Regions from separate parts of the Streptomyces sp. NPDC002926 genome, predicted to be linked through region 2. Evidence: predicted binding sites of a transcription regulator. Region 2 holds the regulator's gene; the other holds the start of a gene.
The links. Region 2 encodes HrcA, which represses chaperone genes, less so after heat shock. Its sites were predicted from a motif close to TTNGCACTCNGNNNNNCNGAGTGCNAA; they were not measured.
Positions count from the first base shown of each region.

Region 1: the regulator HrcA is predicted to act here: its motif matches at 8,061-8,087, upstream of groL (chaperonin GroEL).

Region 1 covers NZ_JBSFUK010000007.1:102,038-116,537, forward strand. Annotated here, with positions in the region: gene ACWDZ6_RS15290 (extracellular solute-binding protein) at 107-1,330, shown strand; gene ACWDZ6_RS15295 (DUF3263 domain-containing protein) at 1,460-1,696, shown strand; gene otsB (trehalose-phosphatase) at 1,707-2,555, shown strand; gene ACWDZ6_RS15305 (alpha,alpha-trehalose-phosphate synthase (UDP-forming)) at 2,532-3,941, opposite strand; gene ACWDZ6_RS15310 (hypothetical protein) at 4,029-4,208, opposite strand; gene ACWDZ6_RS15315 (glucosyl-3-phosphoglycerate synthase) at 4,322-5,260, opposite strand; SAM riboswitch class I at 5,420-5,547, shown strand; gene thrC (threonine synthase) at 5,565-6,848, shown strand; gene ACWDZ6_RS15325 (MoaD/ThiS family protein) at 6,895-7,170, shown strand; gene ACWDZ6_RS15330 (cold-shock protein) at 7,581-7,784, shown strand; gene groL (chaperonin GroEL) at 8,212-9,834, shown strand; gene ACWDZ6_RS15340 (peptidylprolyl isomerase) at 9,956-10,453, opposite strand; partial or broken gene ACWDZ6_RS15345 (ATP-binding cassette domain-containing protein) at 10,562-10,858, shown strand; gene ACWDZ6_RS15350 (PTS transporter subunit EIIC) at 10,954-12,480, opposite strand; gene murQ (N-acetylmuramic acid 6-phosphate etherase) at 12,540-13,469, opposite strand; gene ACWDZ6_RS15360 (MurR/RpiR family transcriptional regulator) at 13,536-14,459, opposite strand.
Region 2 covers NZ_JBSFUK010000001.1:292,090-306,589, reverse strand. Annotated here, with positions in the region: gene ACWDZ6_RS01270 (nitronate monooxygenase) at 1-698, opposite strand, end outside; gene dnaJ (molecular chaperone DnaJ) at 1,015-2,151, opposite strand; gene hrcA (heat-inducible transcriptional repressor HrcA) at 2,152-3,174, opposite strand; gene ACWDZ6_RS01255 (MBL fold metallo-hydrolase) at 3,355-4,089, shown strand; gene ACWDZ6_RS01250 (DUF3097 domain-containing protein) at 4,100-4,921, shown strand; gene hemW (radical SAM family heme chaperone HemW) at 4,928-6,160, opposite strand; gene ACWDZ6_RS01240 (SpoIIE family protein phosphatase) at 6,201-8,159, opposite strand; gene ACWDZ6_RS01235 (HAMP domain-containing protein) at 8,400-12,503, shown strand; gene ACWDZ6_RS01230 (response regulator) at 12,514-13,098, shown strand; gene ACWDZ6_RS01225 (AMP-dependent synthetase/ligase) at 13,168-14,500, opposite strand, start outside.

The DNA.
Region 1 (14,500 bases), on a different contig from region 2:
CGGGGGAGCCGTCTGGGACAAGACGGGGCAACCAACGGCAGAGGGTGGGGGAAGAGCTGTGCAGCAGCGCTTCTTGGGTCTGGCCGCGGCAGTAGCCGCACTGGGTATGACGGTGACGCTCGCGGGCTGTGGCAGCTCCAGCGGTTCCGGAGACGTGACGCTCAAGCTGGTCGCGGCCGATTACGACGTGGCCGGCGGCCAGAGCAGCAAGAAGTACTGGGCGGACCTCGCCGCCGCGTTCGAGTCCAAGAACCCCGGTATCAAGATCGACGTCCAGATCGAGTCCTGGAACGACGTCGACCGCAAGGTCGCCGAGATGGTCAAGGCCGGAACGGCCCCCGACGTCGCGCAGATCGGCGCGTACGCCGACTACGCCGCGGCCGACAAGCTCTACAGCGCCGACCAGTTGCTCTCCGTACCCGTGCAGTCCAACTTCCTCCGCCCGCTCGTCGACGCCGGCGAGCACAAGCACGTCCAGTACGGTCTGCCGTTCGTCGCCTCCACCCGGCTGCTCTTCTTCAACAAGAAGCTCTTCGAAAAGGCCGGCATCCGGGAGGACCCGAAGACCTGGGACGACCTCAGGGCCGACGCGGTCAAGCTGAAGGCCAACACGGACGCGAAGTACCCCTTCGCGCTGCCGCTCGGTCCGGAAGAGGCCCAGGCCGAGACCATGATGTGGCTGCTCAGCGGCGGCGACGGCTACACCGACACGGTCGGCAATTACGCGATCGACTCCCCGCAGAACGTCAGCACCTTCACCTGGCTGAAGGACAACCTGGTCGACAAGAAGCTCACCGGCCCGGTCGCGCCCTCCAAGCTGAACCGCAAGGAGGCGTTCGCCGCCTTCACCCGCGGTGAGGTCGGCATGCTCAACGGCCACCCCTCGCTGATGCAGGCCGCCGAGAAGGCGGGCGTCGATGTCGGCAAGGTGGCGCTGCCCGGCAGGAACGGCAAGGCCAAATCGGCGATGGGCGTCGCCGACTGGATCATGGGCTTCAAGCAGAACGGCCACCGGGCCGAGGTCGGCAAGTTCCTGGACTTCGTCTTCAGCGACAAGAACGTCCTCGACTTCGCCGGCCAGAACGGCCTGCTGCCCGCGACGGTCACCGCGTCCGAGACGATGGAGAAGGACCCGAAGCACCTGGCGCTGAGGGAATTCCTCCAGGAGCTCCCCACCTCGGTGCTTCCGCCGGTCGGCAAGACGTCATGGGCCGCGGTCAGCGAGAACATCAAGGGGAACATCGGCAAGGCCGTCGAGCCGGGCGGCAGACCGGCGACCGTCCTCGGCCGGATAGGCCGCGCGGCCACCGCGGCGGAGCGGGCCGAGTAGCCGAAAGGTTCCGGCAACCGGGCAACCCGGGGCAACCGGGCAACGGGGCAACCGGGCAACGGGGCAACCGGGCAGCCGAGTGCGCGGTAGCCGGGCAGCGGGCCTCGTCGCACGGATAGGTTGGATCGTATGACCGACGACGAGGTGCTCTCCGAGCGGGACCGTGCGGTACTGGCCATGGAGCACCAGTCCTGGCCGGGCCCCGGCGCGAAGGAGCGGGCCATCCGCGAGCGGCTCGGCATCTCCCCGGTCCGCTACTACCAGCTCCTCAACGCTCTTCTCGACGACGAGCGGGCCCTGGCACACGACCCCGTGACCGTGAACCGTTTGCGTCGCGTCAGAGACGCCCGGCGAAGTCGCCGATAGGGTCGGGGGCATGGGCGACTCTCCGCACGCGCACCCCTTGCCGACGCCGTCGACGCCTGCCGGCCGGGAGGGTCTGGCCGCGATCCTGGCCAGGCCGGAGAAGGCCGTCATCGCTCTGGACTTCGACGGCACCCTCGCCGAGATCGTGCCCGACCCCGAGCAGGCCAGGGCCCACCCGGGCGCGGTCCCCGCGCTCGCCGCCCTCGCCCCGCGGGTGCTGTCCGTCGCCGTGATCACCGGCCGCCCCGCAGGTGTCGCCGTGCGGCACGGCGGCTTCGCCGGGGTTCCCGGCCTCGACCATCTCGTCGTCCTCGGTCACTACGGCGCCGAGCGCTGGGACGCCGTCAGCGGCACCGTCCGCACGCCCGCCCCGCACCCCGGCGTCGCTGCCGCCCGCGCCGAGCTCCCCGGACTGCTCGAAAGCGTCGGCGCCTGGCAGGGCACCTGGATCGAGGAGAAGGGCCAGGCGGTCGCCGTGCACACCCGCCGTGCGACCGATCCGCAGGCGGCCTTCGAGGCCCTGCGTGAACCGCTCACCCAGCTCGCCACCCGCCACGGTCTGATCGTGGAGCCGGGCCGTATGGTCCTGGAGCTGCGCCCGCCCGGCGTGGACAAGGGCGTGGCGCTTGCGGAGTACGTACGTGAAGTGGACGCCGGTTCCGTGCTCTACGCCGGCGACGACCTCGGCGATCTGCCGGCCTTCGCCGCGGTGGAGAAGCGCCGCTCGGACGGCGTTCCCGGGCTGCTGGTGTGCAGTGGCAGCGCGGAGGTCACGGAGCTCGCGGAACGGGCCGATCTGCTGCTGCCGGGCCCGGCGGCGGTGGTCGGGTTCCTGTCAGACCTCGCGCAGCGCCTGTAGCTGGTCCAGGAACCACTTCTGCGGCGGCAGCGCGGTTGCCGCCGCGGCCAGCCGCTCGGTGCGCCGGAGCCGTTCGTTGTCCGGCATCGTCAGCGCCTCGTGGAGCGCGTCGGCGGTACCGGTCACGTCGTACGGGTTCACCACCAGCGCGTCCTCACCCAGATCCTCGTACGCTCCCGCCTCCCGGGACAGCACCAGCGCGCAGCCGTTGTCCGAGACGACCGGGATCTCCTTGGCGACGAGGTTCATGCCGTCCCGGATCGGGTTGACCAGGGCCACATCGGCCAGCCGGTACGCGGCCAGGGAGCGTGCGAAGTCGTCCTTCACATGGAGGACGACCGGGGTCCATGTCGGTGTCCCGTAGTCGGAGTTGATCCCGTCGGCGAGGCGCTGGACCTCCGCCGTGTAGTCGCGGTACACCGCCAGGTCCTGCCGGGACGGGTAGGCGAAGGCGACATGGACGACCCGCTCCCGCCACTCGGGCCGGGACGCCAGCAGCTGCCGGTAGGCGAGCAGGCCGCGCACGATGTTCTTGGACAGCTCGGTGCGGTCCACCCGGACGATCGTCTTCCGGGGTGCCGACGGGGTGCCGCCGATCTCTTCGCGCAGCGCCACCAGCCGCTCCGCCACATCCGGCCGGTGCGCGCGCTCCCGCAGGAAGTCCGCATCCGCGCCGAGCCCGTGCACCCCGATCCGGGTGCCCGCCAGGGAGTCCGGGCCCAGCAGCTCCGTGCAGCACGCCGTGAACGCGTCCGCCCACCGCCGGGTCAGGAAACAGGTCCGGTCCGCGCCGAGCAGACCGCGCAGCAGCTGCTCGCCGATGTCGTCGGGCAGCATCCGGAAGTAGTCGACGGGCGCCCACGGCGTGTGCGAGAAGTGCCCGATCCGCAGATCCGGCCGCAGCTCGCGGAGCATCCCGGGCACCAGCGCCAGGTGGTAGTCCTGCACCAGGACCGCCGCACCGGGAGCCGCGTGCGCGGCGAGCGCGTCCGCGAAGGCCCGGTTGTAGGTCTCGTACGAGGCCCACTGGCGGCGGAACTCGGCGTCGAAGACCGGTTCCACTGGCGTCTGGTACAGCAGATGGTGGACGAACCAGAGCACGGAGTTCGCGATGCCGTTGTACGCGTCGGAGTGGACGGCCGGGTCGATGTCGAGCATCAGCACCCCGGCCTCGCCGACTCCGCGTCGCACCGCCTCCCGGTCGCCGTCGCCCAGCGCCGCGCACACCCACAGGGCGTCCGCCTCGGAGCCGATGGCGGAGAGACCGGAGACCAGCCCGCCGCCGCCGCGCCTGGCGTCGAGCGAGCCGTCCTCGCGCAGCGTGTACGAGACCGGGCCGCGGTTCGACGCGACGAGGACCTGGGCGGCAGCGTGCTCGGAGACCATGTGGCGAAACCTAGCCCGTCCCACAAACCCTCAAACGTGCGTACGGCCGAGCAGCAGGTCAGCGGGTCGGTGATTCACGTCAGCAGATCAGTGATCGCGGCGTCCGCGGGTGGCGGCGACGGCGATCACGCCGGCCGCGGTCAGGCTCAGCGCCAGACCGCCGAGGAGCCACAGCCGCTCGGAGTCGTGGTCGCTCCGGTGCGCCGGGGCGACGGTGTCGGCCACGGCCTGTCCCTGGACGACCGCACCGGTCAGAACGGTGGCCATGACCGCCAGGGCCCCGAGGAGCCGGGACAGCCTGGCACTGCGGCGCGGAGCGCCCCTACTGCGTCTGAAGCCCATAAGTGGGAAATGTAGACAAATTGTTCGGCCGGTGGTGGTTATGCTGCGCGACGCGCCGCGTACTCACCGATCTCGCGCATCGGCGGCCGCTCCTCCGTGTCCACCGGATACGTGCGCGGTTCGAAACCGTCCTCGCCGCGCTCGAACTGCGTGAGTGCCGGCCGCACCAAGTGGCCCCGGGACAAACGCAGTTGAGCCGTACGGTAGATCGCGGCGGCCATCCGGCCCAGTGCCTGCCCGTCCTGGTGCCGGTGTTTGCGCGAGCCGACGTCCACCTGTGCCAGCGCGTCGAGACCCACCGTGTGCAGCGCGTCCACGAGCAGGCCCAGCTCCACTCCGTAACCGACGGGGAAGGGGAGCCGCTCGAGGAGGGAGCGCCGCGCCGCGTACTCACCGCCGAGCGGCTGGACCACCCCGGCCAGCTGCGGCCAGTGCAGATTGAGCAGCGGACGCGCCACCAGCTCGGTGACCCGGCCGCCCTGACCTGCCGCATCGCCGAGCGGCCGGTCGTACATCGCCTTGACGAGCTGCACCTCGGGGTCGGTCAGCAGCGGCCCCACGATCCCGGAGACGAAGTCCGCGGAGAAGTCCCTGAGGTCCGCGTCGATGAAGCAGACGATGTCGCCGCTCGTCACCATCAGTGACCGCCACAGCACCTCACCCTTGCCGGGGACCGCCGGTATCCGCGGCAGGATCGCGTCGCGGTGCACCACCCGCGCCCCGGCCGCCGCGGCCACCTCCGCCGTCCGGTCGCTCGAGCCGGAGTCGATGACGACCAGCTCGTCGACGAGCGGCACCTTCTCCATCAGCTCGCGCCGGATCACGGTGACGATCTGGCCGACCGTCGCCTCCTCGTCGAGCGCGGGCAGGACGACACTGACCGTCGTACCGCGCTTGGCGGCCATCAGGCGGCCGAGCGGGCGGTCGGCCGCCGACCAGGAACGCCGGCTCAGCCAGCGCTCCACCTCTTCCAGCACGTTCGTTGCTCCCGGGTTGCCACGCCGCGGCAGCGGCAGGATCATGATCTTCATCTCGCGGTTCGGACGACTATCTCAACCGTCCGGGCCTTCGGTTACAGTCTTGAACAACGCGGATGACCGTCGCATGCCGGGGTCATCACGCTGACAATCGAATACCGCTCATCCAGAGGGGCAGAGGGAACGGCCCGTTGAAGCCCCGGCAACCATCCCGCCGACCGCGAGGTCACGGTGGGGAAGGTGCCAATTCCGTCTCGTGGCGAAGTCCGTCACGGGGAAGATGAGGAGAAAGGGCCTCGCCTCCATGGCTGTTCAGACTGTCACAAGCACCACTCCCGTAAACCTCGGTCCCGCCGCGGCGCTCTCGTGCCGCGAGTGCGGAGAGCGTTTCGACCTCGGCCCGATCTTCGCCTGCGCGCTGTGTTTCGGGCCGCTCGAAGTCGCGTACGACCTGCCGAGCGGCGACCCGGACGCGCTGAAGAAGCGGATCGAGGCGGGTCCCAACAACATCTGGCGGTACGCCCCGCTGCTGCCCGTCCCCGCGGACGTGGCCGAGAAGCCGAATATCAACCCCGGCTTCACCAAGCTCGTCAAGGCTGACAATCTCGCCCGTGAGCTGGGCGTCACCGGTGGCCTGTTCATCAAGGACGACTCCGGCAACCCGACGCACTCCTTCAAGGACCGTGTCGTCGCGATCGCCGTCGAGGCCGCGCGCGCCTTCGGCTTCACGACTCTTTCCTGCTCCTCCACCGGCAACCTCGCGGGCGCCGTCGGTGCGGCCGCCGCCCGGGCCGGCTTCCGGTCCTGCGTGTTCATCCCGCACGACCTGGAGCAGGGCAAGGTCGTCATGGCCGCGGTGTACGGCGGCGAGCTGGTCGGCATCGAGGGCAACTACGACGACGTCAACCGCTTCTGCTCGGAGCTCATCGGCGATCCGCTGGGCGAGGGCTGGGGCTTTGTCAACGTCAACCTCCGCCCGTACTACGGCGAGGGCTCGAAGACGCTGGCGTACGAGATCTGCGAGCAGCTCGGCTGGCAGCTGCCCGACCAGATCGTGATCCCGATCGCCTCGGGCTCGCAGCTCACCAAGATCGACAAGGGTCTGCAGGAGCTGATCAAGCTCGGTCTGGTCGAGGACAAGCCGTACAAGATCTTCGGCGCCCAGGCGGAGGGCTGCTCGCCGGTGTCGACGGCCTTCAAGGCCGGGCACGACGTCGTACGCCCGCAGAAGCCGGACACCATCGCCAAGTCTCTGGCCATCGGCAACCCGGCCGACGGCCCGTACGTGCTGGACATCGCGCGCCGCACGGGTGGCGCGGTGGAGGACGTGACCGACGGGCAGATCGTCGACGCGATCAAGCTGCTGGCCCGTACCGAGGGCATCTTCGCGGAGACCGCGGGTGGCGTGACCGTGGGTGTGACGCGGAAGCTGATCGAGGCGGGTGTGCTCGACCCGGCGCTCACCACGGTGGTCCTCAACACCGGCGACGGGCTCAAGACGCTGGACGCGGTGGCGCCGACCACCGGCCCGACCGCGACGATCCGCCCCAGCCTGGACGCGTTCCGCAACGCCGGCCTGGCCGGCTGACCACCCGGGCTTCCCGAACTCCCGAGACTCCAGGAAGGCACGCACCATGAGCGTCAACGTCCGCATCCCCACCATTCTCCGTACGTACACGGGCGGCCAGGCCGAGGTCCCGGCTGAGGGCGCGACCCTTTCCGAGGTCATCGCCGACCTGGAGAAGAACCACACGGGTATCGCCGCCCGCGTCCTGGACGACCAGGGCAAGCTGCGCCGGTTCGTGAACGTGTACGTGAATGACGACGACGTTCGTTTCGAGCAGGGGCTCGAGACCGTCACGCCGGACGGTGCCGGGGTTTCGATCATTCCCGCCGTCGCCGGCGGCTGAGCTTACCCAGCGTTACAGAATTGCCCCCTCCGCAAGAGAAGCGGAGGGGGCAATTCTCTATGGTTGAGCGCGGTACAGTTGGGGAAGGCCCCTCCGCTGCTTGTGCCGACCGCATATGAGAATGCGCCCGGGCGCGACAAGAAGCAGCCAATGTGTTCCCTCGAATTGCCGCATAGGCGTTATTTGCCGGGCCCGACTTGCCCCGGAATACTTTGAATCCTGGTCAATTATCCGTTCGGTCGTGCTCAGAATTCTCGTCCGACTGACCTGTTGCAGAGGGCAGTTGGGCAGATACATTCAGCCGCGGTCGACGCGTTCCGGCGCACACCCTCTCCTGTCGGAGGGTGGAGGTCTGACCCGGGTCCGCGAAGTGCGGTCCTGCGCAAGGGCCAGTAATAGGGGAGTTAGGCATGGCTCAGGGCACCGTCAAGTGGTTCAACGCGGAGAAGGGGTACGGCTTCATCGCGGTCGACGGTGGTGCGGATGTTTTCGTCCACTACAGCGCGATCCAGATGGACGGGTACCGCACCCTTGAAGAGGGTCAGCGAGTTGAATTCGAGATCTCGCAGGGCCAGAAGGGTCCGCAGGCGGACATGGTCAAGCTCGCCGTCTGATCTCGGCGCGATCGGCCACCGACGCACGCACTCACGGCGAGGGGCCCGCATCCCACCAGGGATGCGGGCCCCTCGTGCGTCTGCTCTCGGTTCGGTCTCGTGTGTCCGCTCGCGGTTCGGCCTCGTGTGTCCGCTCGCGGTTCGGCCTCGTGCTTCCGCGGTTCGGCCCCATGCGTTCCCTCGTGCGTCTCCCGCCGTCGGTTCGTGGCCGGTTCGGGGGGTTTCGATCCGCGAGAGTCGCTTGCACTCTCCTAGGGCGAGTGCTAATCATTGGCGTTAGCACTCTGACAGTGAGAGTGACAACGAGGACCGGGTTGGTGAGGTCCGCAGGCCGGGTGGGGCAAGGAACCACAAGGCAGGCAGACCGTCCGTCGCGGGCGCCAGCGCGGTCCGGAGAATCCACCCCAGTCCGGGAGGACCACTTCACATGGCCAAGATCATCGCGTTCGACGAGGAGGCACGGCGCGGTCTCGAGCGCGGGATGAACCAGCTCGCCGACGCCGTCAAGGTCACCCTTGGCCCCAAGGGCCGTAACGTCGTCCTCGAGAAGAAGTGGGGCGCCCCCACGATCACCAACGATGGTGTATCCATCGCCAAGGAGATCGAGCTCGAGGACCCGTACGAGAAGATCGGCGCCGAGCTGGTCAAGGAAGTCGCCAAGAAGACGGACGACGTCGCCGGTGACGGTACGACCACCGCGACCGTCCTCGCCCAGGCACTGGTCCGCGAGGGCCTGCGCAACGTGGCCGCCGGCGCCAACCCGATGGCCCTCAAGCGTGGCATCGAGAAGGCCGTCGAGGCCGTCTCCGGTGCGCTGCTCGAGCAGGCCAAGGACGTGGAGACCAAGGAGCAGATCGCTTCTACGGCCTCCATCTCCGCCGCCGACACCCAGATCGGCGAGCTCATCGCCGAGGCTATGGACAAGGTCGGCAAGGAAGGCGTCATCACCGTCGAGGAGTCCCAGACCTTCGGTCTGGAGCTTGAGCTCACCGAAGGTATGCGCTTCGACAAGGGCTACATCTCGGCGTACTTCGCCACCGACATGGAGCGTATGGAGTCGTCGCTCGACGACCCGTACATCCTCATCGTCAACTCGAAGATCAGCTCGGTCAAGGACCTGCTGCCGCTCCTCGAGAAGGTCATGCAGTCCGGCAAGCCGCTGCTGATCATCGCCGAGGACGTCGAGGGCGAGGCCCTGTCGACCCTGGTCGTCAACAAGATCCGTGGCACCTTCAAGTCCGTTGCCGTCAAGGCCCCGGGCTTCGGTGACCGCCGCAAGGCGATGCTGAACGACATCGCCATCCTCACCGGCGGCACGGTCATCTCCGAGGAGGTCGGCCTCAAGCTCGAGAACGCGAGCCTGGACCTGCTCGGCCGCGCCCGCAAGGTCGTTGTCACCAAGGACGAGACGACGATCGTCGACGGTGCCGGTGAGAGCGAGCAGGTTGCCGGTCGCGTCAACCAGATCCGTGCCGAGATCGAGAACTCCGACTCGGACTACGACCGCGAGAAGCTCCAGGAGCGCCTCGCGAAGCTGGCCGGCGGCGTGGCCGTCATCAAGGCCGGCGCCGCGACCGAGGTCGAGCTCAAGGAGCGCAAGCACCGCATCGAGGACGCGGTGCGCAACGCCAAGGCCGCCGTCGAGGAGGGCATCGTCGCCGGTGGTGGCGTGGCTCTGCTCCAGGCGACTTCGGTCTTCGAGAAGCTCGACCTCGAGGGTGACGAGGCGACCGGCGCCAACGCCGTGAAGCTCGCGCTCGAGGCTCCGCTCAAGCAGATCGCCGTCAACGGTGGTCTCGAGGGTGGCGTCGTCGTCGAGAAGGTGCGCAACCTGGCCGTCGGCCACGGTCTGAACGCCGCGACCGGCGAGTACGTCGACATGATCGCCGAGGGCATCATCGACCCCGCGAAGGTGACCCGCTCTGCTCTGCAGAACGCCGCCTCCATCGCGGCGCTGTTCCTCACCACCGAGGCCGTCATCGCCGACAAGCCCGAGAAGGCCGGTGCCCCCGCGGGCGGCGGCATGCCGGGTGGTGACATGGACTTCTGAGCCTCGGCTCGGTAAGCCCGGTTACGCGACCGAAGGCGGCATCCCTGACAGGGGTGCCGCCTTCGGGCGTTTCAGCGCGTGGTCACACGGCGACCTCTCGGCCGCTCAGGTCCCGCAGACGTCAGGCGACGCCGGAGCCCGAGATGGTGATCTTGGCCTTGGTGCGGCCGCTCTGCGAGCCGTAGCTCTCGATCTTCTTGACCAGGGCCATGCCGGCCTCGTCGGCGACCTCGCCGAACACGACGTGCTTGCCGTCCAGCCACGGCGTCAGCACGGTGGTGATGAAGAACTGGGAGCCGTTGCTGTTCGGCCCGGCGTTGGCCATCGAGAGCAGGCCCGGCTTGTTGTGCGTGAGCTTGAAGTTCTCGTCGGCGAACTTCTCGCCGTAGATGCTCTTGCCGCCGGTGCCGTCACCGCGGGTGAAGTCGCCGCCCTGCAGCATGAAGTCGGGGATGACCCGGTGGAACGAGGACCCCTCGTACCCGAAGCCCTTCTCGCCGGTGGCGAGCGCGCGGAAGTTCTCCGCCGTCTTGGGCACGACGTCGTCGTACAGGTTGAAGTTGATCCGCCCGGCGGGGGCGTCATTGATGGTGATGTCGAAGTAGACCTTGGTCGTCATAGGGCCATCCTGACATCCCCGGCAGGCGGGGGCACGACGGGCGCCCCGGTCCCCGCGTCGGTGGGCGAGCGATGGCATGGGTGTCCGAGTGCCCGAGGTGCCGAACCGGGGGAGCGGCACGGGCATCTGCCCGGGGAGCTGTCCGGCGGGCAGCGGCAGCGCGTGGCGATCGCGCGTGCGCTGGTCGAGCGGCCCGCGGTGCTGCTGGCCGACGAACCCACCGGGAATCTCGACGAGTCGATGCGCGACGAGATCATGGATCTGCTGGAGGGGCTGTGCGAGGGGCACACCCTGGCCTTCGTGATGGTCACGCACGACTCGGCGCCGGCGCGCAGGGCTCCTCGGCCGACCGTCATCAGCAAGGGACGGGTGACGATCAAGGAGCAGGCGGCGGGGGCGGCGTAGGCCGGGCCGGGGCTCCGCCCCGGACCCCGCTCCTCGATCGCCGGACGCGCGTGATTGTCCGGCGATCGAGGACACGCCCGAAGGGCGCACGGGCATCAGGGCGTGGCCGACGCGGGCTCCTTCGGCGGGGCGGGGGAGCCCGAGGCCACCGGGGACACGGACTCCTCCGGAGCCACGTTCAGCTCCTGGAGCATCGGGCCGGTGAAGCCGAACCAGTACGTGGCCAGGAAACCCACGACGTAACCGACCAGCAGGCCGGCCGCGTAGACCCCGATCGTCTCGCCCGGGCCCTTGTTGCCGTCGAGCAGCGGGAACAGCGCCCAGCCCGAGGGGCCGATCGCCGTGGAGCCGACCTTGTCGCCCAGCATGTTGAACAGCCCTACGAAGCCGCCGCCGAACGCGCCGCCGACGCAGGCCGTGACGAACGGGCGGCCCAGCGGGAGCGAGACGCCGTAGATCAGCGGCTCGCCGACGCCCAGAAAGCCCGCCGGGAGCGCGGACCTGATGGTGCTGCGGATCGAGGTGTTGCGGGGCAGCCGGAGGTAGACCGCGGCCGCCGCGCCGACCTGGCCGGCCCCCGCCATCGCGAGGATCGGGAGCAGGACCGTATAACTCTGCTGCTCGATGAGTGTGGTGTGGATCGGGATCAGCGCCTGGTGCAGGCCCAGCATCACCAGCGGCAGGAAGAGACCGCCGAGGACGAAGCCCGCGGCCGCGCCGCCGCCTGCCAGCAGCCGGTTCGCGAAGTCGCCGATGGCGGTGGAGATCTCACCGGCCACGAACATCACGCCGAAGAGGGTCACCAGGCCGGAGACGAGGACGGTGAGGGCCGGGGTGACCAGGACGTCCAGGGCCTCCGGCACCCAGCGGCGGCACCACTTCTCCACGTACACCGCGAGCAGCGCCGCGCCGAGCGCGCCCAGGACGCCGCCCTGTCCCGGGGAGAGGTGGACACCGAAAGCGGTGATCTTCGCGACGCCGGGGAAGACGATGATCGCGGCGACCGCGCCGCCCAGGATCGGCGTACCGCCGAACTCCTTCGCGGTGTTGTAGCCGACGAAGACCGCGATGAGCGACATGAAGCCGGAGGCGATCGCGGCGATCGCGGGCACCACGGCCGGGGCCCAGCCGAGATTGGTCAGCAGACCGTTGAGTCCGGCGATGATTCCGCAGCCGATGAGGGCCGGGATCAGCGGGACGAAGATGTTCGCGATACGGCGCAGGAAGAGTTTGAAGGGCGTCGAATTCCGCGCCTTCCGGGCCGCCTTGATGGCGGCGCCCCGATCGGCGAGGTCACCGGCGGTCCTGGGGGCCGCTGCCACGAGCGCCTCGAACTGCGGGGTGACCCGGGCGACCGTGCCCGGCCCGAGCACGATCTGGTACGTGTCGTCCTCGACCACGCCCATGACCGCGGGAAGTGCCTTCAGGGCCTCTTCCTGTACGAGGGAGGGGTCGCGCAGGCCGAGGCGGAGGCGGGTCATGCAGTGCGCGACGGTGGTGATGTTCCGGGCGCCGCCGACCAGGGGGAGGATGGCGGCGGCGATGGCGCTGTTCTTGTCCGGGGAGCCCGGGGAGCCCGGGGCGTCGGGGGAGGCGGGGGAGTCCGGGGCGTCTGTTGCCATGGTGCGGAGTGCCTTGCTGTGGGGGGACGTTCGTGCTGCGGGGGATGTTCGGTCGGTGGTTACGGGCGGGCGGACTGCAGTGCCGCGCGCAGATGGCCCCTGCTCTCCGTCAGGAGCCGTGCGGCGGTGGGGCCGTCGACCGATCCGAGGATGGTGAGGATGGCGTTCTTCACCTCACCGTCGGTCGCGGCGAGGGCGGCCTCGATCTCCTCGTCCGACGCGCCGGTGGCGAGCGCGACGATCCGGCGCGAGCGGGCGCGCAGTTTCTCGTTGGAGGCGCGGACGTCCACCATCAGATTCCCGTACGTCTTGCCGAGCCGGATCATCGTGATCGTCGAGATCATGTTGAGGACCAGCTTCTGCGCCGTACCGGCCTTCAACCGGGTGGAGCCGGTGAGCAGTTCGGGGCCGACGACCACCTCGATGCCGTGGTCGGCGGCCGCGCCGAGTGCGCTGTCCGCGTTGCAGGACAGGCCGATGGTGAGCGCTCCGAGGGATCGGGCGTGCTCGACCGCGCCGATCGCGTACGGAGTACGGCCGGAGGCGGAGATCCCGACCACGGTGTCGTCGGCGGTCAGCTTCAGCGCGTCCAGGTCGGCGGCGGCCAGCTCCTTGCTGTCCTCGGCCCCCTCGACCGCCTTGACCATGGCGGACGGGCCGCCCGCGATCAGGCCCAGGACCTCGGCCGGGTCGGTGTTGAAGGTGGGCGGGCACTCGCTCGCGTCCAGTACGCCGAGGCGTCCGGCCGTGCCGGCGCCCGCGTAGACCAGCCGGCCGCCGCGGGACATCCGCCCGGCGGTGTCGTCGATCGCGGCGGCGATCCGCGGCAGCTGCGCGGCGACGGCGGCGGGGACGGTCTCGTCCTCGCTGTTCATGATCCTGGCGATCTCGAGGGTGGGGAGCTGGTCGATGTCGGCGAGCTCGGGCCGGAAAGCCTCGGTGGTGAGGGTGGCCAGCTCGGCGCGGAGTTCACCGTAGGAGAAGGTCATGAAGCGCGGCTCTGCTTTCTCGGTCCGTGGGGGGCGGGTTCGGGCTGCTCGGCGGGGACGAGGTGCTCAGCGGGTGCGGGTGCGGGGGCTGTGCCGGTGGGCGAGCGCCTCGTACGAAGCGGCCAGAGCGGGGGCAGCTGTCTCGTACGTGCGCTGCGCCACGCCTATGAACAGGCAGTCCACGACGAGGAGTTGGCTGGTGCGGGACGACATGGCGGCCGGCCGCAGCTCGCTCTCGCGGGCGGTGGAGGTGGTCAGCACATGGTCGGCGTACTGCGACACGGGACCGTCCGGGCGGCCGGTGATCGCGACCGTCGTCGCACCGCGGTCGAAAGCGACGCGCAGCGGCTCGATGACGTCGCCGGTGGAGCCGGAGTGGGTGATGGCGATGGCGACATCTCCGGAGCGCAGCTGCACGGCGTTGGTGACGGCGAGGTGCGGATCGGTGTGGGCGTGCGCGATCAGGCCGATGCGCAGCAGCTTCTGGGCCAGGTCCATGCCGACGAGGGAGGACGCGCCGGCGCCGTAGATGTCTATACGCCGGGCGGTTGCGGCGGCGGTCACGGCGGCGCCCAGCTGTACGGTGTCGAGCCCTGCGGCCGTGTCGGCGAGGGTCTGCTGCTCGTCGTACGCGAGCTTGGCGACGACATCCGCGATGGGGTCGTCGACGGCGATGTCGGCCGTGACGGCGGGCGCGCGGCCGGACTGCTGGTGGGCGGCGAGCCCGGCGAGGGCGAGCCGCAGGTCGCGGTAGCCGGGATAGCCGAGGAGCCGGGCGGTGCGGACCACCGTGGCCTCGCTGGTGCCGGTGAGCTCGGCGAGGCCGGTGACCGTGAGGGCCGCGCAGCCGGCGGGGTCGTCGGCGACGGCTTCGGCGACCCGCTGCATGGAGCGGGTCATGGACGGCGCGAGGGTCCGGACCTTGGCCGCGAGTGCGGCAGGGGCGGGCGGAGCGTCGCCGCTGAAAATTTCCTTCACTGGATTGGTCACCCTTGAAAGATATTTTCGGTGTTCGTTCATCGTCAACCCCC
Region 2 (14,500 bases):
GCGCTCGCACCTGCCGCGAGCACGGCGGCGATCTGGCCGCCGCGCATCAGTCCGCCGGCGGCGATGACCGGCAGCTGCACGGTCTCGCGGACCAGCCCGATGAGCGAGAGCAGCCCGATCCCCGAGCCGTCGGCGGCGGGGTCGTCCCGGTGCGTGCCCTGGTGGCCGCCGGCCTCGATGCCCTGCACACACACGGCGTCGGCACCGGCCCACTGCGCGGCCTGTGCCTCCTCGGGCGTGGTGACGGTGACCACGGTGAAGGTCCCGGCCTTCGCGAAGGAGTCGAGCACTTCGCGGGTCGGGCAGCCGAAGGTGAAGGAGACCACCGGCACGGGGTCGTCGAGGAGGATGGCGAGCTTGGCCTCGTACCCGTCGTCCCGCCCGCTGTCGGGGTCGCCGAGAGGCGTCTCGTACCAGGCGGCCTCACCGGCGAGCTGCTGCCGGTAGACACCGACGGCGGCGGGGTCGGCGGTGTTGGGCTGCGGCATGAAGAGATTGACGCCGAAGGGCTGACCGGTGAGCCCTCGGATCTGTTTGACCTCCTGGTACATGCCGTCCGCGGTCTTGTATCCGGCGGCGAGGAAGCCGAGGCCGCCCGCATCGGAGACGGAGGCGGCGAGCTGCGGACAGGAGGCGCCGCCCGCCATGGGGGCCTGCACGATCGGATACCGGCAGAGATCGGTCAGTGCGGAGGACATGCAGGCATGGTGCCATGTCGGCCGCGCGCGGCCGAATCGGGCGTTCCGCGGCCGGCGGGGGTGCGGGGGCGGGCCTTTCGCTTGCCCGCGTCTTCCCGCTGTGTCGATCTGCGGCCCCGCCGTGCGGTGTGGGGGCGAGCCCCGATACCCCCGTACGCCCTTCGGGCGTGTCCTCAATCGCCGGACGGGCTGAGATTTCCCCCCGCCGGGCGGAGATCCAGCCCACCGGCCGGAAGATTCCGCCCCGCCGGCGATCGAGGCGCGGGAGCCGGGGCAGAGCCCCGGAAACGGGCAACCCGCACTCCCGCCCCAACGGCTACCGCCCGTTGAACGCGTCCTTCAGGCGGGAGAACAATCCCTGCTGCCCCGGCTGGAACTGCCCCGTCGGCCGCTCCTCGCCGCGCAGCTTCGCCAGATCCCGCAGCAGCCGTTCCTGGTCCGCGTCCAGCTTCGACGGCGTCATCACCTCGACGTGCACGATCAGGTCGCCCCGACCGCCGCCCCGCAGATGCGTGATGCCACGCCCGTGCAGCGGGATCGACTGGCCGGACTGTGTGCCCGGGCGGATGTCGATCTCCTCGATGCCGTCGAGCGTCTCCAGCGGGCACTTCGTGCCCAGCGCCGCCGCCGTCATAGGGATCGTCACCGTGCAGTGCAGATCGTCGCCGCGCCGCTGGAAGACCGCGTGCGGCAGCTCGTGGATCTCGACGTACAGGTCACCCGCCGGGCCACCGCCCGGGCCGACCTCGCCCTCGCCGGCGAGCTGGATGCGGGTGCCGTTGTCGACGCCCGCCGGGATCTTCACGGTCAGCGTCCGGCGCGAGCGGATACGGCCGTCGCCGGCGCACTCCGGGCACGGCGTCGGCACGACCGTGCCGAAGCCCTGGCACTGCGGGCACGGCCGCGAGGTCATGACCTGACCCAGGAAGGACCGCGTCACCTGCGAGACCTCACCGCGTCCGCGGCACATGTCGCAGGTCTGCGCCGAGGTCCCCGGCGCCGCGCCCTCACCGGAGCACGTCGTACAGACGACAGCCGTGTCGACCTGGATGTCCTTGGTCGTGCCGAAGGCCGCTTCGTTGAGGTCGATCTCCAGCCGGATCATCGCGTCCTGGCCCCGTCGCGTACGCGACCTGGGCCCCCGCTGCGACGCCGTACCGAAGAACGCGTCCATGATGTCGGAGAAGTTGCCGAAGCCACCGGCCCCGAATCCGCCCGCGCCTCCGCCGCCCGCCTGGGACAACGGGTCTCCGCCGAGGTCGTAGACCTGCTTCTTCTGCGGGTCCGACAACACCTCGTACGCGGCGTTGATCTCCTTGAAGCGCTCCTGCGTCTTCGGGTCCGGATTCACATCCGGGTGGAGTTCGCGCGCAAGCCGGCGGAAGGCCTTCTTGATCTCGTCCTGCGATGCGTCGCGGCGTACGCCGAGTACGGCGTAGTAGTCCGTGGCCACTTACGACTCCGCCAGGATCTGTCCGACGTAACGTGCCACTGCGCGTACCGCTCCCATCGTTCCGGGGTAGTCCATGCGGGTCGGTCCGACCACGCCGAGTTTGGCAACTGCCTCGTCGCCCGAACCGTAGCCGACCGCGACCACGGAAGTGGAGTTGAGGCCCTCGTGGGCGTTCTCATGACCGATACGTACGGTCATGCCCATGCCCGAGTCATTGGCTTCGCCGAGCAGCTTGAGGAGCACCACATGCTCCTCGAGCGCTTCCAGCACCGGCCGGATGGTCAGCGGGAAGTCGTGCCCGAAACGGGTGAGATTTGCGGTGCCGCCGATCACCAGCCGCTCCTCGGTCTCCTCGACCAGAGTCTCGAGCAGGGTCGCCAGCACCGTGGAGACGGTGCCGCGGTCCTCCGGCTCGAAGGACTCGGGCAGCTCCTGCACCAGCTGCGGCACATCCGCGAAGCGGCGCCCGACGACCCGGCTGTTGAGCCGGGCCCGCAGGTCCGCCAGCGATGTCTCGCCGAACGGCGCGGGGCAGTCGATCATGCGTTGCTCGACCCGTCCGGTGTCCGTGATGAGCACGAGCATCAGCCGGGCCGGCGCGAGGGAGAGGAGCTCCACATGCCGGACCGTGGACCGGGTCAGCGAGGGGTACTGGACGACGGCGACCTGCCGGGTCAGCTGCGCCAGCAGCCGTACCGTACGGCCCACGACGTCGTCCAGATCGACGGCTCCGTCCAGGAAGTTCTGGATGGCGCGCCGCTCGGGCGACGACAGGGGCTTCACGCCCGCCAGTTTGTCGACGAAGAGCCGGTAGCCCTTGTCCGTCGGAATGCGGCCGGCGCTGGTGTGCGGCTGGGCGATGAACCCTTCCTCTTCCAGCACCGCCATGTCGTTACGGACAGTAGCCGGGGAGACACCGAGCTTGTGCCGTTCGGTGAGAGCCTTGGAGCCGACGGGCTCCTCCGTGCCGACATAGTCCTGGACGATGGCGCGCAGCACTTCGAGTCTGCGTTCGCTGAGCATCGCGCACACCTCCAGCCGTGGTTCCTTGGTGGTACTGCCTGGCACTCGATACGTTCGAGTGCCAGCACTCCCCCGAGCCAGTGTACGGCTGTCGGGTACGCCCCTAGCAAGGGCGTTCTGCGAGGGCGGCCGATCACGCTACCGTGCGACACCGCTGGTCCCTGCCGATAGCGTCGCGGTATGGACGTCAGTTGGGAAGAGTTCGGCTGGGAGCGCTTGGCCGACGGGGTGGGGCGCCGGCGGATGCCCGTCTGGGACGCGACCGTCGGATTGGTCGCCGGCGAGGACCGTGTCCTCATGTACGACACGGGTTCGACGCTCCGTGAGGGCGCCGAGCTCCGCACCCAGGCGCAGGCGCTGATGGGCGGCCGCCGAGTGACGCATATCGCACTGAGCCATCCGCACTTCGATCATGTACTGGGGACCGCGGCGTTCTCGGGGGCCGAAGTGTTCGGCGCGGTCGGCCTCGACGACCTGATGAGGCGGGAGCGGGACGAGATCCGCGACGCGGCCGTACGGCACGGTGTCCCCGCGAAGGAGGCCGCGGAGGCCGCCGATCTGCTGGTGCTGCCGCGCCATCTGGTGTGCGGGGAGTGGACGCTCGACCTGGGCGGCCGCCAGGTGCTGCTGGCCAATGTCGGACCCGGCCACACGGGCCACGATCTGGCACTGCTGGTGCCGGACGGCGGCCCGGGCAGCCCGGAGGTGGTCTTCTGCGGGGATCTGGTGGAGGAGTCGGGCGAACCGCAGGCGGGCCCGGACGCGATCCCGCCCCGCTGGCCGGCGGCGCTGGACCGGCTGCTGTCGCTGGGCGGCGAGGACGCGGTATATGTCCCCGGGCACGGGGCGAGAGTCGACGCGGCTTTCGTACGCGCGCAGCGGGATTCGTTGGCGGAGCGCTTCAGTGTGTCGTAGCGTCGGCCAAATGCGCAGCTACAGCCCGGATCTGACGCCTCCTTGGAAGAAGCGGCAGCCGGCCCCGGAGGTCCCCGCCGAGTCCGACCTGGTCGTGGAGGAGGTCACGACGGGTTTCTGCGGTGCGGTGATCCGTACCGAGAAGACAGCGGAGGGCCCGACGGTCACGCTCGAGGACCGCTTCGGCAAGCACCGGGTGTTCCCGCTGGTCCCGCGGGGGTTTCTGCTGGAGGGCCGGGTGGTCACGCTGGTCCGCCCCTCGGCGGCGGCGCCGGCCCGCCCGGCGCGTACGGCCTCCGGCTCGGTCGCGGTCCTGGGGGCACGGGCGAGGGTCGCGCGGGCGGGCCGTATCTATGTGGAGGGCCGCCACGACGCTGAGCTCGTCGAACGGGTCTGGGGTGACGATCTGCGGATCGAGGGCGTGGTGGTGGAGTACCTGGAAGGCATCGACGACCTCCCGTCGATCGTCAAGGAGTTCGCGCCCGGCCCCGACGCGCGCCTCGGGGTGCTGGTGGACCATCTGGTCCCGGGCTCGAAGGAGTCCCGTATCGCGTCCCAGGTCGCCGGCGATCACGCCCTGATCGTGGGCCACCCCTACATCGACGTGTGGGAGGCGGTGAAACCGTCCTCGGTCGGCATCCGGGCGTGGCCGTCGGTGCCGCGCGGCCAGGACTGGAAGACGGGAGTCTGCCGCGCACTGGGCTGGCCGGAGAACACGGGAGCGGCGTGGCAGCGGATTCTTGGCGGGGTCCGGAGCTACCGGGACCTGGAACCCGAGCTCCTGGGCTCGGTGGAGCACCTGATCGACTTCGTGACGGCACCGCCCGCCTGAGCGGCGTCAGTCCACCAGGTCCCGTACCACCGCGTCAGCCAGCAGCCGGCCCCGCTGCGTCAGTACGGCCCGGCCCTCCTCGTACGGCCCCGGCTCCAGCAGGCCGTCCGACAGCGCCCCGGCCGCCGCCGCCAGGCCCGCCGGGCGCAGCAGCCCCAGCTCGCAGCCGTCCCGGAGCCTGAGCTCCAGCAGGATCCGCTCCACCCGGCGGTCCTCCGCCGACAGGAGCTCGCGGCCCGCGCCCGGCGAGCGGCCCTCCGCCAGCGCCGCCGCGTACGCGCCCGGGTGCTTCACATTCCACCAGCGCACCCCGCCCACATGGCTGTGGGCGCCGGGGCCCGCGCCCCACCAGTCCGCGCCGCGCCAGTACAGCTCGTTGTGCAGGCACCGGCCCGCCTCGGAGGTGGCCCAGTTGGAAACCTCGTACCAGTCGAAGCCCGCGTCCCCGAGCACCGAGTCCGCGATCAGATACCGGTCCGCGTGGACGTCGTCGTCGGTCATCGGGACCTCGCCGCGGCGGATCCGCCGCGCAAGCTGGGTGCCTTCCTCGACGATCAGCGCGTACGCCGAGATGTGGTCAGGACCCGCGCCCACCGCGGCCGCCAGGGACGCGCGCCAGTCGTCGTCGCTCTCGCCGGGCGTGCCGTAGATCAGGTCGAGGTTCACATGGTCGAAGCCCGCAGCCCGTGCCTCCGCGACGCACGCCTCCGGGCGGCCCGGCGTATGCGTACGGTCCAGCACCTTCAGCACATGCTGCCGCGCGCTCTGCATCCCGAAGGAGATCCGGTTGAAGCCGCCCTCCCGCAGCTCGGAGAGATACGCCGGGTCCACCGACTCCGGGTTCGCCTCGGTCGTGATCTCCGCGCCGTCCTCGAGCCCGAACTCCTCGCGGACCGCTCCCAGCATCCGCACCAGGTCCGAGGCCGCGAGCAGCGTCGGCGTACCGCCCCCGACGAACACCGTCCGCACCTGCCTCGGGTCGTCGCCCAGTACCTTGCGGGCGAGGCGGACCTCGTCCGCCACCATTTCGGCGTAGTTGTCCCGGGAGGCGAGCACGCCGCCCGAGCCGCGCAGCTCGGTCGCCGTGTAGGTGTTGAAGTCGCAGTAGCCGCAGCGCGTCGCGCAGTACGGCACATGCAGGTAGAAGGCGAGCGGCCGGTCCCCGGCGCCTGTCAGGGCGGACGCGGGCAGCGACCCGTCCTCGGGCATGGGCTCACCATCGGGCAGTACGGAAGGCATGCCCCCCATTGTCCGTCACCTCGCGAGTGCCCCGGGACGGCTACCGCGCCTGGAGCACCAGCAGCGCCAGATCGTCCTCCGGCGGCGCCTCCCCGAACTCGTACACCGCCTGTTTGATCCGCTCCGCGACCCCTTGCGCGGTCAGGCCCGCGCAGCCGGCGAGCACCCGGGCGAGCCCGTCCTCGTCGTCGAACATCCGCGTCCCCGAGCGCCGCTCCGTCACCCCGTCCGTGACGCAGAGAAGGGTGTCCCCGGGCTCCAGGTCGAAGGTCTGGCTCTGGTACGCGACGTCCTCGACGACCCCGAGCAGCACCTGCGACTCGGCCGCGGTGAGCACCCGGCCGTCGGGGCGCAGCAGCAGCGGCAGCGGATGTCCGGCGCTCGCCAGCGTGCAGCGGACGCCTCCGCCGACCCGGGGCGAGGGCACCAGCTCGCCGTAGAGCAGGGACAGGAACCGCGCCTGCGGACCCTCCGGCACGCCCTGACCGCCCGCTGCCACGACCATCAGCGCGGCCGACTCCGCCGCCTCCATGGCGTCGTCGAGGAGCAGTCCGTTGAGCCGGTCCAGCACCTGGCCGACCTGGTACCCCTCGCGGGCGAGCAGCCGCAGCCAGGGCCGGGCGAGGCCGGTGACGACCGCCGCCTCGGGTCCGCTGCCCTGGACGTCGCCGAGCATGAAGCACCAGCGGCCGCCCGAGCCGGCCGGGAAGATGTCGTAGAAGTCGCCGCCCGCGACGCCGTCGTCGCTCGGCTCGTACACCAGGAACCGGTCGACGCCGGGGATCTCCCCGACCTTGCCGGGCAGCAGACCGCGCTGCAGGACCCGGCTGATGGTGGCCTGCCGGGTGTACTGGCGGGCCGCGCTGATCGCGAGAGCCACCCGCCGTGCGAAGTCCGCGATCAGCGCGGTCGCTTCGTCGGGTACGCGTGCGAGGCCGTACCGCGCCACCAGCAGGGTGCCGAGCCCGCGTCCGCCCGTGGCCAGGCGGTAGGCGACGGCCGAGCCCTCACCGGCGCCCGGTTCGCCGTCACCGGGCCAGGGAATCGGTACGGGCCCGTTGCCCGCGGCCTCGGGCAGCAGCGGCGGCTCCTTGTCCAGGGCATCGCGCAGCTGCTCCGTACGTGACTCGTCGCTGTGCCAGACCCGTGCGAGCCGCTGCGCGGCCCCCGCTCCGCCGCCCGCGCCCCAGCCGGACCCCGGCCGTCCCGCCTCGCTGTCCAGCCAGATCGCGCACCAGTCGGCGAGTCTCGGCACCAGCAGCTGCCCGGCGAGCGCCGCGACCATGTCCTCGTCGAGCTGTCCGGCGAGCAGGTCGGAGGCCTCGGCGAGGAAGGAGAGGGCGCCGCGGCTGATCCAGTCCTGGTCCTCGCGCACGGTGCGCCGGGGCGAGGGGGCGAGGATCTCGGCGGCGCGCAGTCCGCGCTGCAGCGCGGGTTCGGCGCCGGGGAGCGGGCAGGTGTCCCAGCCGTCGACGGGCAGACGGGCCCAGACGGTCTTGAGGCCGGAGCGGTAGGTGATGCCCCAGCGCTCGGCGAGGGCCGCGACGAGATGGAGGCCGCGCCCGTACTCGGGCGTGCCGGAGCGTTCCTCGGCGCCGTGCGGCTCGTTGCGTACGGCCCTGGCGGGGTGGTGGTCGGAGACTTCGAGCACGAGGGCCGCGGGCTCGACGTCCGCCGACTCCTCCAGCCTGCAGAGGAGTTCAACGGTGGTGCCCGCGTGCACGACGGCGTTGGTGACGAGTTCATTGACGATGAGAACCGCGTCGTCGGCGAGCCGGTCCGTACTGTGCCTGCCCGGCGGGCAGCCCCCGGACCCGCGGCAGAAGGCGCAGGTGGCGAGCATCCCGAGGTTGGTCCAGTCGGCGATGGCGGCGCGCACGAAGCGGCGCGCGGCGGACGGTGCGAGAGGGTTGCCGGGCAGGCTGGTGCGAGCGACTGAACGTGCGTCATCCCGCAGGGGGTACAACGGCGTTGTGCGGTGAACGGTCTCGCGCTGCATCGGAAGGGACCCCACTGTGCGGCTCCTGGTCGGTTCTGGCAATGCGCCGCTTATGACACCGACAGAGTGACAGACTGAGCCTGCTCATAAGCGCCGAGTCACCGAAGTGGGCGGATTATGAACAGAGAAAGTGCGTTGCCCTCCCCTCAGGCGGCGTCCCGGTTGCCTGCGGACTCTTCCCCGCCCTCCGCCGACGGCGGCTGGATCCGCGCCTCGGAGCTGCGCCCGCTGCTGACCGCGATGACGACCCTGCGCGACGGGGACTTTCATGTGCGGATGGCCGAGGTCCATGAGGGCGTGCCCGCCGAACTGGCGGCGATGTTCAACCAGATCGCCGTGCGCAACCAGCACTTCACGGACGAGCTGTCGCGGGTGCGCAGGGAGGTCGTACGGCACGGACGGCTCGACGACCGACTGTCGGCCAGCCCCGGCCAGGGCGCCTGGACGTCCGGTGTCATCAGTACGAACGCGCTGCTGGACGCCTTGGTGGTGCCCGCCGCGAACGCCACCCGCGTGCTGGACGCGGTGGCCGGCGGCGATCTGACCCAGCGGGTCGATCTGCACGACGGCAACCGTCAGTTGCGCGGCGATCTACGCCGCCTCGGCCGTGCGGTGAACAAGATGGTCGATCAGCTGTCGCTGTTCACCAGCGAGGTGACGCGGGTGGCCCGCGAGGTGGGCACGGAGGGCCGGCTCGGCGGACGCGCCAAGGTTCAGGGCCTTTCGGGCAGTTGGCGGGACGTCACCGAGGCGGTCAACACCATGGCCTCCCGGCTGACCGCGCAGGTGCGGGACATCGCCGCGGTGACCACGGCGGTGGCCCGCGGCGATCTGACCCGTACGGTCACGGTCGAGGCGACCGGCGAACTGCTTGAGCTGAAGCTCACCGTCAACACCATGGTCGACCAGCTCTCCGCCTTCGCCGACGAGGTCACCAGGGTCGCGCGCGAGGTGGGCACGGAGGGCCAGTTGGGTGGCCGCGCCCAGGTCCGCGGTGTGTCCGGGGTCTGGAAGGACCTCACGGACAACGTCAACTTCATGGCGTCCAACCTGACCAGCCAGGTCCGCAACATCGCGCAGGTCACCACCGCCGTCGCCAACGGCGACCTCTCCCAGAAGATCACCGTGGACGCCCAGGGCGAGATCCTGGAGCTGAAATCGACCATCAACACCATGGTCGACCAGCTCTCCGCCTTCGCCGACGAGGTCACCAGGGTCGCCCGCGAGGTCGGCACGGAAGGCAACCTCGGCGGCCGCGCCCAGGTCCGCGGCGTCTCCGGCGTCTGGAAGGACCTCACCGAGAACGTCAACTTCATGGCGGACAATCTCACTTCACAGGTCCGCAATATCGCGCTCGTGTCGACGGCCGTCGCCCAGGGCGACCTCGGCAAGAAGATCACGGTCGAGGCGAAGGGCGAGATCCTGGAGCTGAAATCGACCATCAACACCATGGTCGACCAGCTCTCCGCCTTCGCCGACGAGGTCACCAGGGTCGCCCGCGAGGTCGGCACGGAAGGCAACCTCGGCGGCCAGGCGCAGGTCCGCGGCGTCTCCGGCGTCTGGAAGGACCTCACGGACAACGTCAACTTCATGGCGTCCAACCTGACCAGCCAGGTCCGCAACATCGCGCAGGTCACCACCGCCGTCGCCAACGGCGACCTCTCCAAGAAGATCACTGTGGACGCGCGCGGCGAGATCCTGGAGCTGAAGGACACCGTCAATACGATGGTGGAACAGCTGCGCGCCTTCGCCGACGAGGTCACCAGGGTCGCCCGCGAGGTCGGCACCGACGGCCGGCTGGGCGGCCGCGCCCAGGTTCTCGGCGTCACCGGCCTGTGGAAGGACCTGACGGACAACGTCAACTACATGGCCGACAACCTCACTTCACAAGTGCGGAACATCGCTCAGGTGGCGACGGCCGTGGCGCAGGGCGACCTTTCCAAGAAGATCGACGTGGACGCGCGCGGCGAGATCCTGGAGCTCAAGACCACCATCAACACCATGGTGGACACGCTCTCCTCGTTCTCCTCCGAGGTCACCAGGGTGGCCCGCGAGGTCGGCTCCGAGGGCCAGCTCGGCGGCCAGGCGCGGGTCGAGGGCGTGTACGGCACCTGGAAGCGGCTGACGACGAACGTCAATGAGCTGGCGCTCAACCTCACCACCCAGGTCCGGGCCATCGCCGAGGTGGCGTCCGCCGTCGCCCAGGGCGACATGTCCCGTTCGATCACGGTCGAGACGCGCGGCGAGGTCTCCGAGCTGAAGGACAACATCAATCTGATGGTGTCCAACCTCCGCGAGACCACCCGGGCCAAGGACTGGCTGGAGTCCAATCTCGCCCGTCTCGCCGGTCTGATGCAGGGCCACCGCGATCTGATGGAGGTCGCCGACCTCATCCTGCGCGAGCTGACCCCGCTGGTGAACGCGCAGTACGGCGCGTTCTTCCTGGCCGACCCCGACGCCGACGGCGCTCCGTCCCACACCACGTCCACCACCAAGGGACTGGCGTTCATCGCAGGTTACGGCTCGGCCCAGTCGGCCACCATAGACACCACCGGGATGCCGGGCCACGGTCTGGTGCGCCAGGCGGCCCTGGAGAAGAAGCGGATCCTCCTCGAGGAAGCGCCGCCGGACTACATCAAGATCAACTCTGGTCTGGGTGAGGCGTCACCGGCCAGCGTCGTCATCATCCCGATCCTCTTCGAGGACAAACTGCTCGGCGTCATCGAACTGGCGTCCTTCTCCCGCTTCTCCGACGTCCACCTGGCCTTCTTCGACCAGTTCGTGAACACCATCGGCGTCGCGATCAACACCATCATCGCCAACTCCCGTACGGAGTCACTGCTCGGCGAGTCCCAGCGGCTCGCGGTCCAGCTCCAGGAGCGCTCCGACGAGCTCCAGCGCCAGCAGGGCGAACTGCAGCGCTCCAACGCCGAACTGGAGGAGAAGGCCGCACTGCTCGCGACCTCCTCGCAGTACAAGTCGGAGTTCCTGGCGAACATGTCGCACGAACTGCGCACGCCGCTGAACTCCCTCCTCATCCTGGCCCGGCTGCTCTCCGACAACCCGGACGGCCATCTCTCCGACCAGGAAGTGCAGTTCGCCACCACGATCCACCGCTCGGGCTCCGATCTGCTCCAGCTGATCAACGACATTCTGGACCTGTCGAAGATCGAGGCCGGCCGGATGGACGTACGCCCGAAGAAGCTGCCGCTGATCAAGGTGCTCGACTATGTCCACGCCACGTTCCGTCCGATCACCCTCGACCGCGGGCTGGCCTTCGAGGTCGCGGTCGGCGAGGACGTACCGCGCGAGATGTACTCCGACGAGCAGCGGCTCCAGCAGATTCTGCGCAACCTGCTCTCCAACGCCATCAAGTTCACCTCCTCCGGCCGCGTCGAACTGAGGGTGGAGAGAGTCAAGGACCCCGACGACAAGCTGCTCAAGGGGATCGACGACCTGATCGCCTTCGCCGTGGCCGACACCGGCATCGGTATCGCCCCGGAGAAGCTCCCGGTGATCTTCGAGGCGTTCCAGCAGGCCGACGGGACGACCAACCGCAAGTACGGCGGGACAGGCCTCGGCCTGTCCATCAGCCGGGAGATCGCGGGGCTGCTCGGCGGGCGCATCATCGCCGAGAGCGAGCCGGGCCGTGGATCCACCTTCACGCTGTACGTCCCCGTCCTGCACCCCGGCCATGCCGGCGGCGAGAGCGACGGCTCCCATGACGGCCACGACATCCATGGCATGCCGCTGGCCGCGCCCGAGCGGCACCACAGCGAGCCTGTGCCGCGCCCGGATTTGGAGGACGGCTGGCCCACGACGACCAAGCTGGAGGAGTGGAAGTCGGGCCGGGCGGGCCGGATCCTGCCGGGCCGCCGCGTCCTCATCGTCGACGACGACATCCGCAACGTCTTCGCGCTCACCCATGTGCTCGGCAGAGTGGGCATGCCAGTGCTCTACGCGGAGAACGGCCGGGAAGGCATCGAGACACTCGAGCGCAACCCCGACGTCGAACTGATCCTGATGGACATCATGATGCCCGAGATGGACGGGTACGAGACGATCGAGGCCATACGGCGCAGCCCGCTCTGGACCGACCTCCCGATCATCGCCCTCACCGCCAAGGCAATGCCGGGCGACCGCGAGAAGTCGATCGCGCAGGGCGCCAACGACTACGTGCCGAAGCCGGTCGACGTGGACCGTCTGCTGACCGTCGTCTGTTCCGTGCTGGATCCGGAGAGCGGAACGGCCGGGCCGGACAGTGCGCCTTCGGCCGAAGAACCTGCAATACCGGGGCAGCCGATCGGCGATGGGAAACCGACTGCCCCGCCGACGATCACGTGAGGCAGACACGATGAGCACAGAGGCACCCACCGCCGACCGCGCGAGCATCCTCCTGGTGGACGACATGGAGGACAATCTCGTGGCCCTCGAGGCAGTCCTGGGGTCCCTCAACGAACCGCTGGTCCGGGCTCGTTCGGGGGAAGAGGCGATGAAGGCGCTGCTGCGGCAGAAGTTCGCGGTGGTCCTGCTGGATGTGCGGATGCCCGGCATGGACGGCTTCGAGACAGCGTCCAACATCAAGCGGCTCGACCAGACGAAGGACGTCCCGATCATCTTCCTGACCGGGACGGATGCCGACAGTGGCTATGCCTTCCGCGGCTACGCCACCGGGGCGGCGGACTTCCTCACCAAACCGTTCGATCCCTGGGTGCTGCGCGCCAAGGTGAATGTCTTCCTCGAACTGCACCGCAAGAACCGCCAGTTGGAGCGGATGCTGGCACAGGAGCAGGAGCAGCTGGGCCAGATGTCGAAGCGGCTGAGTGCGATCGAGAGCGAGCTGGACAGGAGCGGCCCGAGCGACATACCGGAGGTGCGAATGCAGCTGACCCGGGTGGAGGAGATCCTGGGGGACCTGCGCCGCGGGCGGAGCCAGTAGCCCCGCCCGCAGCACATTCGGTCCTGCGGGCGGGCTCCCGCCCGTCGGCCGGTCCTGCGCCTCGCGCGGTTACGACTCGCGGGAGCCTGCGTACATGTCCTCGATGAGGTCCTTGTACTCGCGCTCGACGACCGGCCGCTTCAGCTTGAGGCTGGGCGTCAGCTCGCCGTGCTCGATGTCCAGGTCCCGCGGGAGCAGGCGGAACTTCTTGATCGTCTGCCAGCGCTGCAGCCCCTCGTTGAGCCGCTTCACATAGCCCTCGATGAGCTGCTCGGCCTCCTTGGTGGCGACCACCTCGGCGTACGGCTTGCCGTCCAGGCCGTTCTCCTTGGCCCAGCCGAGGATGGTCGGCTCGTCCAGCGCGATCAGCGCGGTGCAGAAATTACGGTCCGCGCCGTGCACCAGGATGTTGGAGACGAACGGGCACACCGCCTTGAACTGGCCCTCGACCTCGGCCGGCGCGATGTACTTGCCGCCGGAGGTCTTGATCAGGTCCTTCTTGCGGTCCGTGATGCGCAGGTAGCCGTCCTCGGACAGCTCCCCGATGTCACCGGTGTGGAACCAGCCGTCGGATTCGAGGACCTCGGCGGTCTTCTCGGGCAGGCGGTGGTAGCCCTCCATGATGCCGGGGCCGCGCAGCAGGATCTCGCCGTCGTCGGCGATACGCACCTCGGTGCCGGGCAGCGGCTTGCCGACGGTGCCCGTGCGGTACGCCTCGCCCGGGTTGACGAAGGACGCCGCGCTGGACTCCGTGAGGCCGTAGCCCTCGAGGATGTGGATCCCGGCGCCGGCGAAGAAGTAGCCGATGTCGGGCGCGAGCGCGGCCGAGCCGGAAACCGCAGCCCGCAGATTGCCGCCGAAGGCCTCGCGCAGCTTGGAGTAGACGAGCGCGTCGGCGACCTTGTGCTTGGCGGTGAGTCCGAAGGGCGCGGAGGCCGAGCCCGTACGGCGGAAGTTGTCCTGCGCGGCCTTGGCGTACTCGCGGGCGACCCCGGCCGCCCACTGGAAGATCTTGTACTTCGCGCCACCGCCGGCCCGCGCCTTGGCGGCGACTCCGTTGTAGACCTTCTCGAAGATGCGCGGCACGGCCGCCATGTACGTCGGCCGGACCACCGGCAGATTCTCGATGATCTTGTCGACCCGGCCGTCGACGGCGGTGACATGGCCGACCTCGATCTGCCCGGAGGTCAGCACCTTGCCGAAGACATGGGCGAGCGGCAGCCAGAGGTACTGCACGTCGTCCTTGCTGATCAGCCCGGTCGCGGCGGTCGCCTTGGCCATGTAGGACCAGTTGTCGTGCGGCAGCCGCACACCCTTGGGCCGGCCCGTGGTGCCGGAGGTGTAGATCAGGGTGGCCAGCTGGTCGGCCCTGATCGCATCGACCCGCTCCTTGACGGAGTCC